One region of the Leuconostoc sp. UCMA20149 genome, then DNA from elsewhere that is predicted to be linked to it. Evidence: riboswitches for the same ligand, from Rfam matches in the RefSeq annotation. Region 1 holds a riboswitch; each other region holds the start of a gene.
What was found. A riboswitch is a leader RNA that binds a small molecule or an ion and turns the genes downstream of it on or off. The one in region 1 is predicted to bind thiamine pyrophosphate.
Positions count from the first base shown of each region.

Region 1 (5,811 bases):
AAACTGATGCAATAGCAACAATCAAAACACTTTTTTTCATTTTCATTCTTTTGTCTTCCCTTCTTAATATCAAAATCATAACGCTGTTATTTTTTGATTCATGCTTAAATCAGTATCGATAGAGTAATATTTTTGTATTGCCGTCTTTAAATTGAAAATATGACACATGTTGACATACAAAAAAGACCAATGACATTGCGCAGATCTTCTGTCTGACATGTCATTTGGTCATTATTAAATAATCTTATTTAATTAATCAAGCTATGATTCACACCAATTCAAATGAAGCCAAAATTTCAGAGTCATCATTAGCAAGAATGTTTTCAATAGCAACACATTCGATTTTAGCGGTTATATGCCATTGTGATTCATTTAGTGTCTTAACTAGTTGACGCGCTTCATTGGGATGTAAGGATTGTCCTATTGTAACGTGCGGTTGATACGGTATATCACGACGATAAAAAGGCTTAAAATTATCCAGTTCATAAAGCTTGTCGTGTATCATTTTGATTATGTCTGCACCTTGCGCAACGGATAACCAGACGTAGCCATTATCTGTGTCACCCTCCACATGGTTAAGTGTTAAAGTGAACGACTCGATCTGTTTCACAACAGATTGCACCGCATCACAAATAATCGTATCCGACGCATTACTTTTGAAAGGAAACACAAGCGATACATGAGGTCGAATATGTGTATATAGGCTATCATTGTTTTGTCGAATCGACTGAATGGTTGCTTGATCAACTGAATTAAAGTTTGGAAAAATCAAAACAGAACGAAATTTCATTGCTACTCCTTTTAATATTGCACATCAAATAAACAGATTAATCACCATTTTCGCGTAGCCATGGTCGATCGCTAACTTCATTTTCAGTGATAATCCGATGCAAAGTTTTTTGCGCTTGAGGCACAAACATTGTCGGTTCCGGATGAATGGGTACAAATTGTAAGTCTAACGTTTCCGTCCCATCTTTTTGCAAAAATCCACCAACTTGTTTAACTTCAAAACCCATGCCAATCGTTTCTTGTGCATCACCCCAAGAATTTTTGTCCGTCACATTTGTGGCGATACCCAAGACTCTGGTTACGCTAACGTCAATATTCGTTTCTTCTTTAAATTCCCGTACAACCGCTCGCATTGGAGAATCGCCATATTCAAGATATCCGCCAGGAAATCCCCAGCCAGCATCTGAATCCCAACGTTTTTCCAACAAAATAGCATCGTGAGCGTCATTCCATAAAACACCAAAAGCAGAAACAAAAATCATGCCCTCATGGCCAACTTTCTCTCGCATTCGCGCAATATAATTCTTATTCATGATGTAACCCCTTAATCAAAATTTTGTGCAACAAATCACTTTTCATTATAGCACTACGACGTTTTAATTATAAAAATAATAATACTTAGTGGTCACATAAAATCTGGGTCAAATTTCGCTTTATTTGGATTGCGCAGTACTGTAACTGTCCCACTTTTCTGGCAATAATGTCATTTGCCAGAAACGTAATTCTTCTGCACTACTATACATAAATTGTTGCAACAACAAATCCATATCAAGTTCATCTTGATGTTTAGTCACTAAGTCATCTAATAATTGAATCATCTTATGAACGTACCCTTGAAATGTCTCATCAGCGTAGGAATTAACAAAGTCAATATAAATTTGTTGCGTGCCTTTTAAGTAATCTTTTCTTGCTAACATTTCTTGGAAAATTTCTAAATATAACCATGGACATGGTAACAATGCTGCTAATGCATGAACTTCCCCATAACTATCAAAGGCATGGTGCATGTGGCAAGTATAGTGATAAGTTGTTGGTAAAATTTCAGCCTGTTGAATCTCGTCATTAGTCATATTAAGACCTTGATATATCCCATTTTGCTGGTCAACATCATAAGCTGTAATTGCCTGAATGCCTGATTTTAAAGCACTAATAACTTGTGCGTCTTGACTTGTCGCCAAAATCTTATCATAAATTGCTAAATAATTTTTGACGTAGTAATTATCCTGTATCAAATATGCCTTAAAGGCAGACAAAGGTAACGTCCCGTCTTCAATTCCCTTAATAAAGGGGTGATTCTTGCTTGACAGCCAAAGTGAAGCTGACTTTTCGTGTGCTAATTGACTAAATTTCATGATATTCTCCATTCTTTTTTATAAAATATCTAAAAACCCCAGCTCACTAAAATTGAGCTGGGGTCGCCAAAAAGCATCGCTAAATACAACATCATGATATTGATGTGGCTACTATAATATCTTCCTGCGTCAGTCTTAACTGCTTCAGGTTCAATGGGTATGATCTCAGCTCAAGGCACCCCAGATATCTTACATAAAAATTATAGCACACGTATTGATTAATGAAGTAATAAATTTTAAGAACTATGCAATCGATTCATCTGATAAAGGCGAAACTGTGCCCACTAAGCCAAGTTATTGGATTCTTTTCACAAAACCCTTTTAAAAATAATCTTTACTTTGTTCATACACCGCAATCGCTCTTAATCGCGCAGCTTTATGATCCACAATTGGCTGAGGGTAATCATCATTTAATTTCACACCATAAGCTTTTTGTTCCGCATCAGTTAACTGATTAGGCTGATGTATTTTTTTGCTTTTGATAGATTTCAATTCCGGAACATATTGCGTGATAAACGTGCCATCAGGATCAAATTTTTCTGACTGTATTGCCGGATTAAATACTCTAAAATATGGCACACTATCTGTACCTGTCGAAGCAGCCCACTGCCAACCACCAATGTTACTAGCAGGATCATAATCAACTAATTTTTGTTGAAAATACTTTTCACCCCATCGCCAATCAATTAATAGATCTTTGGTTAAAAAAGAAGCAACAACCATTCTCAATCGGTTGTGCATCCAACCCGTTTCATTTAGCTGACGCATGGCTGCATCGACAATTGGAAAACCGGTGCGCCCTGACTGCCATGCTTTAAAATGATTCTCATTATTTTGCCAAACAACATTTTGAAATGAAGTCTTAATCGCTTTTTCTTGCTGATCTGGATACATGGCATAAATCATATTGTAATAATCACGCCAACAAAGCTCTTTGATGAAGGTCGTACGACCGTCACTTTCTGGTTCCTGACTGACAGCATCAAAAACTGTCCGAATTGAAATTTCACCGGTCCTTAAATATCGCGATAAATGGCTGGTAGCATCGAGGCTTGGTATATCACGATTTTTGTCATAGTCAGCGAGTTTATGTGACACAAAGTTGATCAAAACTTGTTTGGCAACCGACTCTCCAATTTGGTTTTCGTAAGCATAACTGTCACATGGACGGATTAGCTTTTTAAGCTCAGCTGTTGCCTCATTACACGACAGTTCCCGTTGTTTCTTGACAACTTCCGAATGCTTTAGATCATAATTTGCTGATTTTTTAGGTCGTTGTATCCATTGCTTAAAGTAAGGTGTGAATACTTTATACCCAGTACCATCTTGCTTTTTAATATCAAACGCGCTGTGCAATGTGAAATCTAAAAAAGGATGCGGCGTTACCTGCAACTCATCACGACAATATGTTGCAATTGCTTGATCTCGTTTTCTACCATAACCTCGTTCGTCAAAATTAAAATACAAATCTTGCCAATCCGGCAGCTCTTTTTTTAATGCTATAAACACAGTTGTGACATTTCCTGATAAAATATGCAAACTGATATTTTTGGCTTTTAAAACTGATTTAAAATGAGACACACTAGCAAAAAAAGCACTTTGATTGACACTGCCATTAGATGCGATTTGCTCTGGGTCAATAATAAACACTAAAGCAAGATGATCACTATTAGCGACTGCAGCCGATAATGCCGTATTATCTGCTAATCTTAAATCTCTTCTAAACCACATCACGCTTGTCTTAGTCACAAAAATTCTCCCCCAACTTATATTATTTTGACAATTGTCGTTTGTATATCTTTCTGGTGCTCAAAAACCAATAATTACGGAAGTCACCTACTAATTTTGAATACGGATAATCCATTAGTCCTTGTTGGCGTAATTGATCCGATAAATATTCTTTCAAAATCCAAGGATCTTCGGGCGCAACGTGATCCAGTTCTAAGATCTGATTGATTTTTTCAACAGAAGTGTTTAAAGCGTTTGCTACATCCTCAATTGCCAAGTGACTCATTTTAAGATTTTTCTTGAGTTCATTACTGGTATTGAAACGTTCCGTAGAATTTAAAGACATCTCACTTCTCTCCTTTCATTATTCAGATCATAATGTTATGCAGGTATAGTTGATTTTGAAGCCACCACATTTATGAATAATGTAATACAACGAGTATAAGGCTTTCACACTTAGACGTAAAGAAATTTGATTACAATAGCCTAAAAAACAAAAAAAAACGCCAATATTTGGCGTTTTTCTAATTACTGATCTGAACGTTTATGAAATTTAACAATGGATTCGTTAACGCGTTCAACCTTAAGACGTAAATTAATTTTGATAAAGACCCACACCGCAATATAGATTGTCAAAAAACTAAACCAAAAGGTGGGTGCATACAGAACTTCGTGTAACCCCAAAGTCAACGACGCAGCACCTAAGGTTATCATTAGCGTACCTATAAAATGTAGTATGAGTGCTACTAAATATGAAAATCGTTCAACATCAAAAATCATTGATAAAATACCAATTAACCCGCTCATCACTAACACAGTCAGCGTATTAGTCGCGTCAACATGTGTTTGCTCAGAAAAAAAGATAATACAAATCATGTAAATGAACGACCCATAACCAAACCCATGAATCACGTGACGTAAAATTTCTTTGATCATTTCTATCTCCTCAAACCGACAAACGAGCAATCAAGTCTTTCACATATCGACGGCTAACCACTGATTGATTATCCTGAGTTAAATGTGCCGTCATATTGCCTGCAAAACTCTCCGATAGACTTTGCAAATGATTGACATTGATTGCAGCATGCTTGGATATTTGAACAAAGTGTTTATTTTTGATTCTTTGAAAAAAATGAATCAATCTTTCTTTAGTACATACAAGTCGCTCTGTTGTATAAATTAATAATTCATCTTCAACAACATCAAGCAAAATAATCGTTTCCACTTTTAAAACAACTATCTCTTCTTCCACCTTGACCGTTACAAGACTAACAGTCTCCGACTGATATTGACGAATATATGCCATCAAATGTTGCGTTTCTATACTATTTTCTTTTGCCTGGACGATTACCGTTGGCTGCTCACCAGAAACTTCTGTACTGATTTGAAAGACAACTTTCATACTTGTCTCAACCTCGTTCATTTAATTAAGTAATTTTTGCCTTTGTTTTTGTGCAATAAAACTTGGCACCAAAACAATTATGAACGTAATAACAATCAGTGCCACCACAAGGTTATAGGTTTCTGTCAAACTCAACAGTGAGGACCATTTTATTTGAACGCCCATGAGACGATTAAAATATCGGACAGCACTCTCTTGTTGAAATGTATCTTTAATCGTATCATTCATCAATACTTGTCGATACAGCGAGGCAATATAAGAACCCGGGGTCACTTTCATAATTGTTTGGGCAAAAGTTGGCAGTGATCCAATTGGAATATAAGTACCAACTAAAAATCCTGACGCAGTACCAATGATAGTGGTAAGTCTTCCAAAACTGTCAACTGATTTTAATCGATTAACTAAGATAGAATTAACCAATGTTGCCAATATCGCACTTAAAACCATTATACCCAATGTTGGTACAACTTGTGACATTTGAAATGACATTTTATCAGTTACATTGAAATATAGTCCCATCAATACTAGCATAATTAGCTG
Region 1 is NZ_VJYC01000024.1:179-5,989, forward strand. It holds gene FF105_RS10915 (2'-5' RNA ligase family protein) at 269-790, opposite strand; gene FF105_RS10920 (NUDIX domain-containing protein) at 828-1,322, opposite strand; gene FF105_RS10925 (hypothetical protein) at 1,443-2,141, opposite strand; TPP riboswitch at 2,246-2,334, opposite strand; gene FF105_RS10930 (cryptochrome/photolyase family protein) at 2,463-3,890, opposite strand; gene FF105_RS10935 (DUF2316 family protein) at 3,913-4,215, opposite strand; gene FF105_RS10940 (DUF3021 domain-containing protein) at 4,398-4,805, opposite strand; gene FF105_RS10945 (LytTR family DNA-binding domain-containing protein) at 4,816-5,292, opposite strand; gene FF105_RS10950 (ABC transporter permease) at 5,293-5,811, opposite strand, start outside.

Region 2 (5,811 bases), on a different contig from region 1:
CTATCACACCAAATGGTCGTGCTGATTTGTCGCAGCATATCATTGCCTTTACAGCTCGAATTGCGATTCAGCATAAAGGCATCGATTTTGCTGTGAAATTGGCTTCAAAATTACCAAACGATTGGCGCCTGGCAATTGCAGGTAATGGGCTACCAGAAGACATGGCAACTTTTCAAACCTTGATTGAAAAATATGCGGCGCACGATAAAATTATTTATCGTGGTGGGCTAAAAGATGAGGCATTACGACAACATTACCGTGATGCTAGTATTTTCATACAGACGTCTCGTTGGGAAGGATTGCCATTGGTTTTGGCTGAAGCGATGAGCTTTGGGTTACCAATTGTCGCAATGAAAAATACCGGTTCTGCGGAGGTACTAGACGGCGGTAAATACGGTATTTTAGTCGAGAATGGCGATGTTGATGGTTTGTTAGCAGCTATTCAACCACTATTAAGTACTCAAAAAGAGCGACGATACTACGCTGATATTTCATTACAACGAGTAGAAGATTTTGAAATGGGCCCAATTTTAGAACAGTGGCAGGCTTTGTTTTAACAAAGGAATGTGCTATATTTAAATAGATATTAGGGGTGTTTAGCAACTTAGTTGACAAAAAACACTATTTCTAGAGGCACAGACATGAATTTTGACAAAGAAAATTTTAAAAAGCCGTCTCTTGATCATTTACAATTCCGTATTGGCGAGTTAGCACGTATGACAAATATTTCGACACGGCAACTTCGTTATTGGGAAAAGCAAGGATATGTTCAAGCGATCGATCGAGAAGATGAACAAGAATCTCGGTTATATGGCTTTCGAGCGTTTATTAAGGTTGCAATAATCAAACAAAACTTAGATGATGGTGACAGTCTTCATGACGCTGTTGATAAGGCTAATGAACAACTTGAAAGTGCCATGATTATTCATCATATTATGAAAAAAGCCTTTCAAGGCATTGAAGAATATGAGGGTCGTGTTGTTGTGAATTTGGGTTATTTTGATGACGCTGAGACACAATTGTTGTACGTCTATCTGGAATCTGGCAAAGTAAAGTATCGGGTTGTTGATAAACGCGAGTTTCCAATCACGAGAAAAAGCCAGTTATTATAACAGCTTCCCTTCAGAATTGTTATAATGGCTGGCTTTTTATTTGAACATTTTTGGTTGAACGCGAAGCAAAATAATCAGTACAACGATCGTCAACAGGATTTGTGGGATAACATAAGCTGCGTTGTATATTAGTGAGTAAAGCCACGGATTTTGCCCTTTGGGGGCAAAGGCACCGTAAAAGAAACCACCAGCCAAAAAGGAACCAAAAAAGCGACCAATACCACCTAATAGGGCACCAATTGATATGAGTATCATTGCTTGCCTTGTTGCATCTCGACGGAGTGCATATTTTAATTGGTTTTCGAACAATCCGCCGAGACCAACTAGCGTATAGGCAAAGAAATAGTCAAAAAATACTTGTAATGGATTTAAATAGTACGGATTTAAAATAAAAGTCACTATACCAACAATTAATCCAGTAATCATACCGGCTTTTACACCGTGACGGTACGCAACAAATAATATTGGGACCAGTGACAAGGTTACAGCGCCACCTTGTGGCATTTTAAATAGGGTCAAACAATCAAAAACAACAGCCAAGGCGGCAAATATAGCCACTTCAGCGATGACGCGGGAACGAGAATTTTGCATAGACTTCATATCTCCAAAAAATAAAAGCGCAACCGTCAAGAGAATTTACAGGTTGCGCCATTAATGAGCTAAACAATGTGATATCTCCCTTCGCATGCATTATCATGAGCAGGTTCAGTGGGTATATCTCAGCCATAGGGCACCCCAGATAATCTAAGTATAACTAAAATGACAATAAAGTCAAATTAGGGGCTAATCAACTAAAGGTGTGGGCACTTATCATATGACAACATGGCAATATCAATTTATTATATCACCGCATAACGCAGGGCAATCAGTCAAAGCCTTATGGACCAAATGGCTCATTCCAAAGCGTATTCGTGGTGCTCTCAGAATTAAGCGTCATTTCACTGTGAATGGCAGAACGGTCCCGACTAGTTACTATTTGGCCACTAACGATGTCTTAGTAATGATGTTTGATCAGGACGACTTTAGAACGAGTAGTTCTAATTATCGACCAAAGTATAATCAGCAGGTAACAACTTTATTTGAGAATGATTATCTTGTGGTGATTGATAAACCAGCGGGGATGAAAATGCATCCGCATTCACCCACAGAAGATGATACTTTGCTGAATTACGTTGCCGGTGATTTTCAAAGGCGTCATGTAGAAGCGTCGCCTTATATGGTACATCGAATTGATCGGGCTACATCCGGCGCCGTTATTATTGCAAAAACGCCTTTAGTAGTGCCAATACTTGACCAGCTATTATCAGCTAAGGTAATTACGCGGACTTATTTGGCATGGGTGAGTGGTGTGATGCCGACAAAACAGGGAATAATTAAAACACCAATTGGCATTGATGCAAAAGACGACAGGAAACGTGCTGTCAATGGCGCCGAAGCACAATTTGCTGTAACGCATTGGACTAATGTACATACAGTTTATCAAAACTCACTATTACGAATTCGTTTGGATACTGGCCGAATGCACCAAATTAGAGTTCATTTGGCTAGTATAGGCCATCCAATAATTGGGGATGACCTATATGGTGGGCGTCATATGACAAGATTGATGCTGCATTCAGCTACCATTGAACTACCTTTACCCTTTGATGGTGGCGTTAAAACGATTACAGGTCCATTGCCTCATGACTTTCCACGGCAATTGCGACAATAAAAAAGAAGCTCGTGATGAGCTTCTTTTTAGTAAAAACATTATGCTTCTTTTGTAATACCCTTATTGAAGAAGTTAGCGGCAAATGCTGCCAAAGCACCACCGAGTAGATCAGCCACTAAGTAAACCCAAACGTGACCAAGTGCTTTACCTTGAACAAAGATTGCTGGACCCAATGCGCGGGCAGGGTTGAAAGCACCACCTGTAATAGGTAATGCGACAATGATTAGAACAGCTAACCACAAACCGATAATCAATGGGGCAGGCACATTAGCCAATTTAGTGACAATTGAAATGACCAAAACAAACAAGAAAGTCAAAATCAATTCAAAGGCGAAAGCGTACCAGCCTTGTCCATCAGCAAAGTTTGTTTGACCAAGACCAGCCAAAGTAACGAATTGTTTGACTGTCATTGATTGACCTGATAAAGCAGTTGTAACGGATGTTGACTTAAGATAAGCTGTAACGCCAAGATAGACAGCACCAGAAGCGACAATAGCACCAATCAGTTGTGCTAATACATAGCCGACAAATTCGACCCATGATAAACGCTTTTGAATCGCCATTGACAGTGATACAGCTGGGTTAAAGTGCCCACCAGAAATGTGACCAAAAGCATAAATGGCAACGGCCAATGCCAAACCAAATGACAAACCAATTGTGATAGGTGATTGTGTCGTAATAGCTGAATAAACAACACTACCAGTTCCAAAGAACACTAACATAAATGTTCCTAGAAATTCTGCGATATACTTACGCATGAAAAATTCTCCTTGTGTGTAATATTACCAATAAATTCCATTATACACGTTTATTTCTAGAAACAAAAAAAGATTGACAATGTTAGTCAATCTTTATAAAATTTAGGCTTTTACGGCTTTTTCATCACTGGTTTTGTTGAAGTAGTTAGCGGCAAATGCTGCCAAAGCACCAGCGATTAGCTGTGCTGGAATATAGACTAGCAGATGTTTAAGTGCTTTACCACCGACAAAAATTGCTGGTGACAATGAACGGGCCGGGTTGAATGATCCGCCAGTAATTGGTAAGGCTACAATAATCAAAACGGCTAAGAAAAGACCAATAACCAATGGGGCTGGAACATTAGTCAACTTTGTAACAATTGAGATTACAAGTACGAACAAGAATGTCAAGACGAACTCAAACGCAAAAGCGTTAAGACGTTCACCAGTGGCATAGTTTGCTTGACCCAAACCAACATAAGAAACGAATTGGCTGACGGTCATTGTTTGTCCAGATAATGCTGTGGAAACAGTTGAAGACTTCAAGTAAGCGGCAACACCGCCATAAACAGCTGCTGAAGCAACAATGGCACCGAGGAATTGAGCTACGATGTAACCACCAAAATCAACCCATGAGAGTCTTTTTTGGATAGCCATTGACAACGAAACAGCTGGATTAAAGTGGCCGCCAGAAATTGGACCAAATGTGTAAATGGCAATTGCTAAAGCAAGGCCAAAAGCTAGTGCAACTGTCAATGGTGATTGTGTGGAAGCTGCAGAATAGACGATACTACCTGTTCCAATCCCAACCAACATGAATGTGCCTAGAAATTCTGCGATATACTTACGCATGTAAGATTCTCCTTATGGGTATAAAATTATCAACACTTACTATTCTACACGTTTATATTAAGTGGTTATTAAAGAAATAGTAATTTTTAATATTTGATTAAATAGTTAATATTTTACCCTTTAAGTGTCAGCGCATTTAAGGCAACGACAATGGTTGAAAAAGACATAACAATAGCACCAATCATGGGGTTGAGCATGAGACCAATGAAAGATAAAGCACCGGCGGCTAACGGAATGGTAATAATATTGTATCCTGCACCCCACCACAAGTTTTGGACTTGCTTTGTATTGCCATGTTTTGCCAAACGAATGAATTCGATGATTTTTGGCAGATGATTAGTAATGAGAACAGTATCAGCGGAGGCTTGGGCAACTTGGGTACCAGCGCCAATGGCGACACTTAAATCAGCGTGCGCTAGTGCTGGTGCATCATTAATACCATCTCCAATCATCATGACAGCGCCACGCTTTTGGTATTCAGCAACTAGGGCAATCTTTTCTTGAGGAGACACACCAGCATGAATGGCTTCAATACCTAATTCATGGGCAACACGTTTTGCCGATTTTTCGTTATCACCTGTGACAAGAACTGGAATAATATGTTGCGCATGTAAATCATCAATAAATTGGCGTGCTGATTCTTTAACACTATCACCTTGTGCAATGGCAGCTATCACCTTATCATGGTTAAGCAAATATGAAACAGAACCGTCTGTGTTTAGTGGTTCAAAGTCAATATGATGTTCAGTTAAATATCGTGCGGACACCAATAGGTAGTGATTGTCCTCGATCATACCGGAAACGCCATATCCGGCTATGTTTTCGACGTGTTGTGCTGACAGTGTTGGTGCGCCTTGAGATTGCGCATAGCTAATAATTGATTGCGCCAGCGGATGTGTTGATTGTTGATCGAGTGCACTCATAATTGCCAAAACATGAGATTGATCATCTTGATAGGCTACAAGTTGTTGCACAGTGAATTGTCCGGTTGTTAATGTACCGGTTTTGTCCATCAACGCGTATTGGAGTTGATTAGCTGACGACAATGCTTTGCGATTTTTGATAAGGATGCCTTGCGCCGCAGCAATTGCTTTTGTACGGCTAATGACTAAAGGAACCGCCAGCCCAAGTGCGTGTGGGCATGCAATCACGAGGACCGTCACAGCAATATTTGTTGCAAAGCCAAATCCTCGTAATGGCGTCCAAATAATCAGGGCACCAAGTGCGAAAACAAGCGCTACCCAGAACAACCACGATGCGACACGATCAGCGAGTGTTTCGACTTGTGATTTTTTATCTTGTGATGTGAGCAAAGTCTGTTGTAATTGACCAATAAATGATTGTGCACCTACCGTGGTGAGTTTAACTTCTAGCGTACCATTACCATTTATAGTACCGC
Region 2 is NZ_VJYC01000004.1:7,224-13,034, forward strand. It holds gene FF105_RS04510 (glycosyltransferase) at 1-557, shown strand, start outside; gene FF105_RS04515 (MerR family transcriptional regulator) at 642-1,112, shown strand; gene thiT (energy-coupled thiamine transporter ThiT) at 1,149-1,703, opposite strand; TPP riboswitch at 1,772-1,860, opposite strand; gene FF105_RS04525 (RluA family pseudouridine synthase) at 1,927-2,823, shown strand; gene FF105_RS04530 (MIP/aquaporin family protein) at 2,862-3,581, opposite strand; gene FF105_RS04535 (MIP/aquaporin family protein) at 3,684-4,412, opposite strand; gene FF105_RS04540 (copper-translocating P-type ATPase) at 4,526-5,811, opposite strand, start outside.
Region 2: another riboswitch for thiamine pyrophosphate. It lies ahead of thiT (energy-coupled thiamine transporter ThiT); the one in region 1 lies ahead of FF105_RS10925 (hypothetical protein).

Region 3 (5,811 bases), on a different contig from region 1:
TTTTGAATATTCATGCGCGTTTCTTATTTGAAGATGCTTTCTATACTGAACGTCAAAATGGCGTTGTCACACCGCAACGACTGAACGAATTGATGGATGAAGCACAAAAAAGTGCCTTTGATGGTATGCTAGATACACGTCACCCACATTTCTGGTCTTCAAAGTTGCACTTCTTTATTGATTCAGTCCCATTTTATAATTTCCCATACACTTTCGGCTATCTCTTTTCAGCCGGTATTTATGCACAAGCACAAAAAGATGGTGATAATTTCGAGGATAAATATATTGCGTTGCTTCGTGACACAGCAAATATGACATCAGAAGAATTAGCTCAAAAACATTTAGGTGTTGATCTGACTAAGCCAGATTTCTGGCAAGCTGGTGCTGATTTGGTTAAAAAAGATATTGATGAATTCTTGTCGCTATCTGAACAATTTATCAAGTAAAAATCATATTAAAGAGGCTCAACGTGTTAAACATGTTGAGCCTCTTTTAATCTTTATGAGTTTTGTTGCCAATTTATCACTGCGTCTGCGACATTATCAGCTGCACTAATCATGCTAATAACAGCAACGCCATTGATGCCAGTCGTATAAATATCATCAATATTTTGATTTGAAATACCACCAATAGCGACGATTGGCCAATCACTAATGCTTTTAATGTGTCTCAAGCCTTCAAGACCAATTGGTGGGTTAGCATCAGCCTTTGTCTGCGTCGCAAATATTGGTCCAACACCGATGTAATCAATTCCGGATAGACCTTCTAAACGATGAAAATCTGACTTTGTCGTCACGGACACACCAACAAACATACCATTGCAAGCGCGCACATTTTCAATAATACTACCATCTTTTTGACCAAAGTGTACACCATCAGCGTGAATTTGGTGAGCTAATGGTATATCATCATCGATGATTAAAGGCACATGATACTGGCGTGTTAAATCGCGTACACGCTCTGCCACACGATATTTTTCAGCGCCTTTTAATGCGCCATCACCTTTTTCACGATATTGAAAAGCAGTAATACCATATTTCAAAGCGATTGTTAAAATATCAAAAAATTGTGATTCGTTTTCCACATTTTGAGTGCCTAAAACAAAATAACGTCGTAATATTAACGGATTAAATGTCATGAAGTACCTCAATTGTATCTTCTGTCACCAATTTGGTCCCATGGTTAAGTGGTCCATGTCCGTGTCCAACAGCAATGCCATCACGAATTGTGGCGTCAACGTATCTTTTCCCATTCAAAATTGCCACATCTAAAGTTTTGCCAAGCGCTAATTGTGAAGTAATCGCTGCCGAAATAGTGTCTCCGGTGCCGTGGGTACGCTCAGTATGGACCCGCTGACTTGCCAACCAGAAATCTGTCCCATCAGCCAATAAGATGTAATCCTCAATACGTGATGACTGCCCATGACCTCCTTTCAATAAAACATTTTTGGCGCCTAATTTTTGAATCGTCCTAGCTGCACGTTGCATGTCTTGCCGATTATTAATCGCTTGACCACTTAAAATTTCAGCTTCTGGCATATTAGGCGTTACAAGTTCTGTCAGCGGTAACAATAAACTTTTCACGGCAGCCACTGCATCAGGATTAAGCAGCTTTGCGCCACCTTTCGCAACCATTACCGGATCTAACACATATTTACCAAAATCAAAATTTTGCAAGCCTTTGGCAACAAGCGCTACTGTCTCTGCGTTACCGAGCATGCCAGTTTTGATTGCTTTAATCGCTAAATCATCAGCGATTGATTTCATTTGTGACCAAATCATATCAGGTGGGGTCATCAAAACATCTTGAACACCCAATGTATTTTGCGCTGTTAAAGCGACAAATACATTAGCACCATAGACACCCTGTGCAGCAAATGTCTTTAAATCAGCACTAATACCGGCACCACCACTACTATCAGCACCAGCGATTGTTAATACTTGTGGTGTTTCATTGCTCATAAATATTGCACACTTTCAGTCATAAATGTCGCTACTTCCTCGCTTGTAATTGCAGCAAGCTCATCTAGCAATTGCATACTATAAAAACCTGGTGTCGTAATTTGACGGCTGGCTTTGAGCCCAGCTAACTTAAAAGTTGCCATCGCATACGTGACATTTTCCACAGTGAGTGATTCAGCTACAAAGGCACCAATAACAGACGATAATGCATCGCCAGTACCCACATTAGTTGATAATAATGGCACATCTGTCTCAATGACGGCAGTTTGATGGCCATCACTAATAACATCTTTGGCGCCACTTAATGCAATTATGGCACCAGTCTTTTCTGCTGCTAATTGTGCGATGGCAATCACATCCCCACTACCAGTGGCATCAATGCCTTGACTGTCAAAATCAATATCGGCAAACCACGCTATTTCCGCTGCGTTGCCTCGAATAATATCAACATGCCCTTCTTGCATCAAAGTCTGCACAGCCTTACTACGAAAAGGTACTGCAACAGCAACTGGATCCAAGATAACAGGTTTATCTAAATTAGTAGCGACCTTTGAAAGCGTTACAATATCAGACAGTTCATTGGCCTTAAGCGTACCAATATTGATGACAACGGCATCTGCAATTTGACATAAATCATTAAATTCACTAACTTCCCTACTCATAAGTGGCGAAGCACCAATAACATTCACGACATTGGCTACGAATTGTGGGGTAACAAAGTTAGCATAAGTCAGAACAAGCGGTGATTGTGTCCGTACATTTTTAATCGTCATTAGTATTGACTCCCTTTTTCATAGGCATTCCGCCAAAATTTTAGTTCAAATTGATATGATTTTTCAAAAATAGCGACATCCAGTTGACCGTCTGAATGGTCAACAATCTGCCAGTAATAGGTTACCAAATCATGATATTGTTTACTGGCGTAATATTGCTGCCAACCATTGTTTGTTTGATGTGCCAGTGCTTTAGCTATAAAATAATAGGATTCTACACAAGGTAAGGTTGCCATAATTGCTGCCATAGCACCTTTTTGAGCTGCAGAACGCATGTGATTCACATAAGATTGCCCAACCAAATCTAAAGGCTTTGGGGCAACAGCATCCACTAGACTAAGATGTGCTTGTCCTTCATCGTCGCTTGTCGGTCTGGTTAAATGTAATGATTCATCAATTTGATTCACAATGGGCATAAATGCTTCAATGTAGCTTGCATCTTGTGCTGTATAATAATCAGCTTGCCGCTGAGTTAATGAATTACTGCCAATAGCTTTCACGAAAGGTTCAGCCATGATTTGAGGCATAAATTGTTCTCTAATGGTTTGTAATGAGGTCATGTTTTCTCCATAATAGGACACAAAAAGGCCGCGAACCCACTCCAAGAAGATGCGTTCACGGCCAGTAATCAACATTTAAAAAACACTAGCTTATGCAACATATCTCCCTGCGTACGTACTAACGTCATCAGGTTCAATGGGTATTTCTCAGCCAATCGGCACCCCAGATATTTTATTTAATTCAAGATAAGTGTAAATGAATGTCACCAGATAATCAACCCCACCATTCAGGATCAACATCTCTCATTTGATGTTTTAGTGACAATTGCGAATCACTTGTAACACGTTGATAAGTTGTTGTATAAGGATTTTTCATCAAATTAATCATTTGCTGATACTGCGTACTTTTCAAAAAATCAGCTAATTGACTGTGATTTTGCCAAAAAGTCCACAGCATATAATCTGCTTTACCATTATCATTTTGAGCCACAACACCGGCAACATTTACTAACTTACCAATTAGTTTATCATTATCATCTTTAGCCTGAAAGGTAATTTGATGAATCACACGACCAGTTAACTGACCATTAGTATAACGACTATCAAATCCTAATGGCCGTTGAAATTGTTGGACAATTTCTGGTGCATCCAAAATCAAAATATTCGAACCAGCCAATTGTGATACCTTCCCGAGGTAAAACACATTGTCTGGATTCGCTGTTTGAAGTGCTAATAATTCTGAAACTGACTGTTCTGGTGCAAGTACAAGATTAATTTTCATAAGAATGGCTCCTTTAACATTGTGACGACATCTGGTGAAAGCCGAACTGCATTACGCTGAATAAACTGTTGAACGCCTTTAAACGTTGTCAGATCAACTGTGGGTGTCATAGCGTCTGATGCAACTAATGCTTTTGCATAAACAATATCTGAACGCGTCATCATCGTCATGCCCCATGGCTCGCTCAGCAACAGTGATTCCCATTGATCGGTTAATAATGCTTCAGCTCTTTTGAACCGATTGTCTTTGGCAATAAAACTACTCAGATCTCTTGGATTTAATTTCATAGGGTCAACACCTTTCCAATTTGATTAGGCAAACTGAGTTGTTGCTGTTCTGGCAGTATCCAATAAACACGACGATACTGTGACATAATCGGTGATGTTTCACCGTCACCATCAGTTAGGATAATCACTGTTGTCGTCTCACGAGGTGTTTTTTGTTTATCTAGATAGTCAAAAATACTTTGAAATGCCGTCCCCCCGCCAGCACGGCGCTGCCAATGATTGATATTTTGAATCACTTCAACTGCTGTATCAAATGAAAACACGCGAACTTTAGCATCAAATTGTTGTGTTATTTGCATCACATTGGCTAGGAATTTACCCACTAGTTTATCACTAATAGAAGCCGAATTGTCGACAAATACCAAAATTTCATTTTCATACGTACTAATTTCACCAAATAAATCCATTCGGTAGGCTTGGCGTCGATTAAATCGTGCGCGTGATGGTTTCTTTTGATTAGGTACTTGGCTTACCCCTGTTTTGAGGATTTGATGCCAATTTTTTTTAGGCACCACCACCGCAGCAATCTGCTGCATGACAGCACTAGTCAAGTGACCTCGCCCAGATTTTTGTGCATCTTCATTGGCTTGGCGAATGACTTGTTCAAGTGCCGATTTAGCCTCATCAGCCTCATCGCCAACACTCGCCCAATCACCGTGGCCGTCGATGTCCCCATGAGCGGGCACATCATCTTCAAAACGACTGATTAAATCAATATAAGTTTGCGAATCTTGATAAGGCGCAAACCATTCGCCGTACACATCAAACAGCATTTGCAAAGTCACAGCCGTTGGTAACTCACCTAATTCCTTAGGTAAATATTGATTAATCGCCACATCAGTTCCTAGATCAACAACTGATTTTGCTTGGTGCGTTGTAGCATAGCGAACTGGGTGTTCCCAAATAACATGCAGTGCTTCATGTGCCAATGCAGCCGCAATCTGATTGTATGTGCTGAAATTTTCTGTTAAACGAGCTGGATTGATTACTAAGTACCAACGATGATTTTGCCATTTTAATGCCAATGGATGCGGTGCTAACAGGTTCATTTCACGGGTTAAATTCATGACAATGTTGCCATATAGCGGTGAAACATCTAGCAAGGTTTTAATACCACCTAATATTAAATTATCCGTTTCATCCTGCGTTGTCATCTGGTCGCAATATCCATAATTTGTTGATACAACACGTTTGCATAGTGTTCTTCTGAATTGTATAGATCATCTAAAATTGGAGCATTTGTCATTTGCTTAACCAGTGCATATTGACCATCTGGCGCCACCAATTGTAGTAATTCACTAAAACGTGCAGCGTTATTATCGTGTGTCATATCTGCCGTCAATAACAATGTTTTCATCACTGTCATTTTTTGAATTTCTGAATAACTTTCGAATTTAGAACGAATGTTTAAAGGTACTTTAGGGCCGTCTGGTTTTGAGTCAAAAACGTCTTCAGCTGTGAGACTTGGCGTTTGTTCCCGTACAAATCGAACAAATTGTGTAGCTACTA
Region 3 is NZ_VJYC01000002.1:163,903-169,713, forward strand. It holds gene FF105_RS02795 (M3 family oligoendopeptidase) at 1-446, shown strand, start outside; gene thiE (thiamine phosphate synthase) at 500-1,138, opposite strand; gene thiD (bifunctional hydroxymethylpyrimidine kinase/phosphomethylpyrimidine kinase) at 1,128-1,961, opposite strand; gene thiM (hydroxyethylthiazole kinase) at 1,958-2,734, opposite strand; gene FF105_RS02815 (transcriptional activator) at 2,734-3,294, opposite strand; TPP riboswitch at 3,382-3,470, opposite strand; gene FF105_RS02820 (hypothetical protein) at 3,509-4,015, opposite strand; gene FF105_RS02825 (hypothetical protein) at 4,012-4,302, opposite strand; gene FF105_RS02830 (vWA domain-containing protein) at 4,299-5,456, opposite strand; gene FF105_RS02835 (ATP-binding protein) at 5,453-5,811, opposite strand, start outside.
Region 3: another riboswitch for thiamine pyrophosphate. It lies ahead of FF105_RS02815 (transcriptional activator); the one in region 1 lies ahead of FF105_RS10925 (hypothetical protein).

Region 4 (5,811 bases), on a different contig from region 1:
ATAGTACGATCATGATCTCTCACAATATAACGCAATGTTGCCGCTTCTGGATTCCCCTCGATTGAGATGACATGCCAAAAACCTTCAACGCCTTCAGTGTGTTCTGGCCGATCATGAACAGGCAATTCTGCGTGGAAATCAAATGCTACTTGAATAGCGTTAATCATAGCATTTTTAGCTGTTCCTGGGTGCACATTACGACCTTTAATATCGATTGTAGCGGCCGCCGCGTTGAAGGTTTCCCACTCTAATTCACCTAATGGACCGCCATCCATCGTGTATGCAAAATCTGCACCAAAAGCAGTAACATCAAAGTTATCTGCGCCAATACCAATTTCTTCATCAGGACCAAACGCAAAACGTAAATCACCATGCTTGATTTCTGGATGAGCAATTAAATATGCTGCTGCTGTGATAATTTCAGCATCTCCAGCTTTGTCATCAGCACCCAAAAGTGTCGTCCCATCTGTTGTAATTAACGTGTGTCCAACATATTTTTTTAGACTCGGAAATTCAGACGGATTTAGTTCGTAACCACTTGTCCCAAGCTTGATGGCTGATTGACCATCATAATCAGCAACAATTTGTGGCTTCACATTAGCACCATTAAAATCAGCAGTATCCACATGGGCAATGAAACCGATTGTAGGTACATTAGCATTGTCAATGTTGCTTGACAGTTCGGCAAATACATAACCATCAGGCATAGTACGCACATTTTCAAGACCAATGTGCTTTAGTTCTTCAGCCAATTCAGCTAAAAATGCCACTTCTTTTGGCGAAGAAGGCACTGTTGTTGAATTTTCGTCTGACTGCGTATCAATTTTGACGTACTTCAAAAATCGCTCTGTTAGTTCTGGATATTTTGTCATATTTTCACTCCTTTTTGGTCGACTACTGCTGTCCGGACGGTCCCAAAATATAAGTATAAGGATCTGTATTCATCTTTGTGGCAAAAACATCGAGCTGATCACCACACCATACTTTTACTTGATCAGCCATTTTTTGATTAGCAATGGCTTCCATGTGGTGATCTGGATCAATGACTACAAAATCATCTGCTTTGATATCATGTCCTACATGATAGTACACATCAGCAGTAACAAAAGCATCAGCCCCTGACTTTTTAGCTATTGACCAAAACTTACCCCCATCTCCACCTAGAACTGCCACCGTTGAAATGACACGATTAAGATCATTGGCTATGACACGAACAGCTTCAACGTGAAAAATATCACGCATTTGTTTCGCAAAATTAGCCACTGTCAATGGTTTATTTAACTTACCAATTCGTCCTAATCCTGTTTTGCCATCTGCATTAGGGATTAAAGGCACTGTGTCCTCAATATTTAGCGCAGCTGATAACCAATCATTCATTCCACCAAAAGCACTGTCCAAATTGGTATGTGATGCATAAACGACAATTTGATTCGCGATAAGATCTGCATACATTTGATTTTGTGGAACAGATAGGTCTAAGTTTTTGGCTGGAAAAAACATTGCCTCATGATGTGCCCAAATAAAGTCTACCCTAGCAGCAATGGCTTCTTTGACAACTTCTGGACGCACGTCTAACGTAGTCATAACGCGATTAATTTGTTGATTAGGGTTGCCAATTTGTAAACCGGTGGGATCCCCTGCTTCTGCCAATGATAGTGGCGCAAACTGTTCAATTTGATCAATTAATTCTTGTGCAATCACGATATCAGCTCCTTGATGCGATCATAAGTCGTTTGCCATTTCTTATAAGCTACTGTATTTTGGTTTCCTGAATTTTTCAAATGTTCCAAAATAAGTTGGATGCGGTCACATTCTTTTTGCCACTTGGCGACAAAAATTGGTGATTTTGCTTGCAACAGATACGGACCAAAATCAATCTCATGATCAGATAATTTTGATTCACCAGGTGTTGCAACAATCACTTCATAAAAATGCGAACCTTCCTGAACAATATCTTCCGCTATAATCAAATAGTGGTTGTTGTTTAACCATGATCTGACAACATTCTCATCAGTATTTGGTTGTAAAATCAAAGTATTAAATTGATGATTTTTTGAGTGCCCGGCTGACAAAATGTCTTGAATTAAAATGCCGCCCATGCCAGCAATTACAACCGTGTTAACCTTATCAGCGGTATCAATAGCGGCTAGACCATTCGCTAATCGCGCCTCAAGTTTGCCATTCAGATGTCGTCTGTTAATTTCATGTTGGACATTTTCAAATGGTCCCTGAGCAACCTCACCGGCTATGGCATGCCGGACATGATTGGTCAAGAGTAAGTGTGCAGGTAAATAGGCATGATCTGAACCGATATCAGCAATTATTGCGTCTTGTGGCACGTGCTTAACCACAGCTTCAAGGCGTGGCGAAAGATGAATACTATCCATAATGTTTCCTAAAAAAATTTTTTTACTCCTACAAGTATAGCAAAAAAGCCAGCTATGCGCTGACTTTCCTTATCCAAATTTTATCAGTAGCACACCGATTGCCATCACCACGATACCAAATATTTGAGCCCGCGTCACTTGTCTTTGTGGTGAACGCCACCATCCAAATTGTGTGACAGCCATTGATCCAACGATTGAACCAAATAATCCCAAAGTCACCGTTACTCCTGCTCCCAGTTGTGGCACTAAATAGGCGGCTGCGAAAACAAACGCAGCGCCCAATACGCCACCAATGAACAACCAAAATGGCTGTTCATTAGCGTGGAATGTTTTGGGTAAAAGAGACTTGTCACGAACCATGACAACCAAAAAAATCAAGATGGTGCCTGTCAAAAAAGAAAACACCGAGGCACCAACTGAGGAATGCATTAATTGTCCTAAGTGACCATTGATGGCTTGTTGAATAGCTGAAATAGCACCTGCCACTATCCCCCACAAACGCCATAAATTCAACGTAACGGCGTTTTCATGATCTGTGTCACTTTTTTCTTCAACCTTAGCGAATCCTCGGCTCGCCAACACAACAGCAATATAAATACCTAAGAATAAAATCAAAATTCCCATCGACTTCAACCAGGTTAAAGGATGTTGTTGTGCCCCAAAAAGCCCAAATATATCAATCACTTCTCCCATCAAAACTTGGCCTAAAATGGGCAGAATAATCGTTTGGATTGCCCCTAATTTAGGAAACATTAAAATGTTAGACGTTAAAAAGAAGACACCCAAAATCCCGCCCAACCAAATCCACCACGGATTATGCGATAAAACAGTGCCAATAGGAACAATATGTTGACTAGTTCCAAAAAAGACGGCGATGAGAAATATTGTCCCGACTGTAAATGAAATCAAACTAGACCTAAACGGTGAACGCACCGCTGCACCTAATTTTGCATTAATAGCACTTTGATTAGCTAATAAGAATCCAGCAGCCAATCCAATAAAATAAAGCATCTCAATACAACTCCTAAACTTATCTTCTTAATTGCAACTCATGAATAATAAGTATACCCATAAGAACCATTTTTGCAAGCCAAACGACTTTCACCGCTTGCAGGCAAAAATGGATTGTGGTACACTCTGTTTGTGAGTTAATCACAAACAATTGAAAACAATTGAAAACACCAAAATCTGGGGTGCCAAACGGCTGAGATAATACCCATATAACCTGATCTAGATTATACTAGCGTAGGGAGATTTACTTTAATATTGATTGTATACAGACGAACTACCTATTCAGTCTGTTGTAGTATTTTTAATTGATATGATATCAAAGCCAATCTTCCCACGAAGATTGGCTTTTTGTATGTCTAACCTCATGGCGGTGTTTTCACAACAAATTCGGAGGTGTGCAACATGCATACAAAATGGTCACTTCGTGACGTCATCTTTATCGCACTCATCGCGGTGTTTTTCGGCTTTATTTTCTGGGCTTGGGCATTTGCTTATAATGTTATTGCAGCAATATTAACACCTATGGGTTTAAGTCCATACGCTAACGATGCAACAATTGGTCCATGGCTAATGGCTGGTCCAATGGCGGGATACATTATTCGCCGTGCCGGAGCTTCGATTATTGGCGAAACACTTGCAGGTACTATTGAAATGGTTTTTGGCTCACAATGGGGTGTCATGAATATCGTTGCTGGTGCCATTCAGGGCCTCGGAACTGAAATTGGATTTGCTATTTTTGGATATCGACGTTGGGATAAAACTAGCTTAACAGCTTCTGTCATTACCGTCACAATTGTCACCTTTGGTTGGGACTTGCTTCGCAATGGCTATGCCCAATATTCATTAGGTCTGTTAGTTGGTCTATTTATCACACGCCTGATTTCATCGGCAATTTTTGCTGGTGTCATTGTTTACTTCACACAGAAGCTAATTGCTAAATCAGGTATTTTGACAACGCATCAATCAGAGGTGATCTCATGATTTCAAGTATTGCAGTACAAGTTTTGCCAATGACTGCCAACGAAAATGATGTGATTAAAATTGTTGATCATGTCATTGCTTATATTGATGCTAGCGGTGTTAATTACCAAGTTGGTGCGTTTGAATCGACATTAGAAGGTGATTACGATCAATTGATGGCAATCTTAGCACAATTACCAAAAGTTGCGGCCGAAATCACAGACATACCTGTAATGGTTTATAGCAAAATCAATATGGCGACGACTAGCGATGTACTTACAATAGCAAAAAAAACAGATAAATACAGATAAAGCGGTTTTTTCCGCGTACATAGGATACCACAAACCATGATTGTTACTCTAGAACACCTTAATTTAAGCTATGGCAAAACAAAAATTTTTGACGACTTGACATTGACCATTCAAGAAAATAGCTTCAACCTTTTGATTGGACCATCGGGTATTGGTAAATCTACTTTGTTAAAAATTATTGCTGGCCTGTTTCCTCAACTTAAAGGCACTGTTTTGGTTGACAATATCGCCATCAGCCAGCTACCAGCTAATCAGAGAGCCCAGTATGTTGGTTTCTTATTTCAAGATCCCGACACACAGTTTGCGATGCCTACCCCTTTTGAGGAATTGACGTTTACACTAGAAAACTTGCAAATTGCGTCTGATGAAATAGCTGAACGTGCAACAGCGGCGCTTAAATTTGTCGGCATCGAACAACTAGCCAATCAACAAATGACCACACTATCAGGTGGTGAAAAACAAAAAGTTGCTTTGGCAATTATCGTTGCGATGAAAAGTAAATTGTTACTACTAGATGAACCTTTCGCTAATGTTGATATGACAGCACGGCAGGAAATTTTAAAAAAAGTAAAAACATTGCAGGCCGATGGCGTTACAATTCTTGTTGCGGATCACGATTTTTCAGGCTATCCAGAGATTGTCAACAATGTGTGGGAAATTCATAATCATAAAATATCAGCACTTGATCATACTCAATTTATTCAACGACTTCCAAAGCCACAACATCATACTTTTAAAATAATCAGTGAAGGGGTTTTTGAACTAAATCATTTCAAGTTATTGAACGAAAAAAAGACTTTGATAACGGTGCCAGAACTTCTAATTGGTGCACCAGGAATTACCCTCCTGACTGGCGCAAATGGTAGCGGCAAATCAACTTTATTTAATGCGTTAACTAAATTGAAATCTTTTGATGGGCAGATAACTTATCAATCAAAAAATATTCAAAAATTAAAAGTTGCACGATATGTTCAAGAAGTGGCACTATTGTTTCAAAGCCCAGAGCGCCAGTTTCTTCGAATGACTGTCGATGAGGAATTAACATTGAGTTATCAACATAGTCAACAACGCGCATTTTGGTCACCCCAAAAAATTGATCATTATCTCACGCGTCTCAACCTCCTCCATCTGCGGCAACACGT
Region 4 is NZ_VJYC01000003.1:230,700-236,510, reverse strand. It holds gene pepT (peptidase T) at 1-872, opposite strand, end outside; gene FF105_RS04365 (Nif3-like dinuclear metal center hexameric protein) at 895-1,704, opposite strand; gene FF105_RS04360 (tRNA (adenine(22)-N(1))-methyltransferase) at 1,698-2,387, opposite strand; gene FF105_RS04355 (DMT family transporter) at 2,457-3,398, opposite strand; TPP riboswitch at 3,567-3,656, shown strand; gene FF105_RS04350 (ECF transporter S component) at 3,801-4,379, shown strand; gene FF105_RS04345 (thiamine-binding protein) at 4,376-4,669, shown strand; gene FF105_RS04340 (ABC transporter ATP-binding protein) at 4,706-5,811, shown strand, end outside.
Region 4: another riboswitch for thiamine pyrophosphate. It lies ahead of FF105_RS04350 (ECF transporter S component); the one in region 1 lies ahead of FF105_RS10925 (hypothetical protein).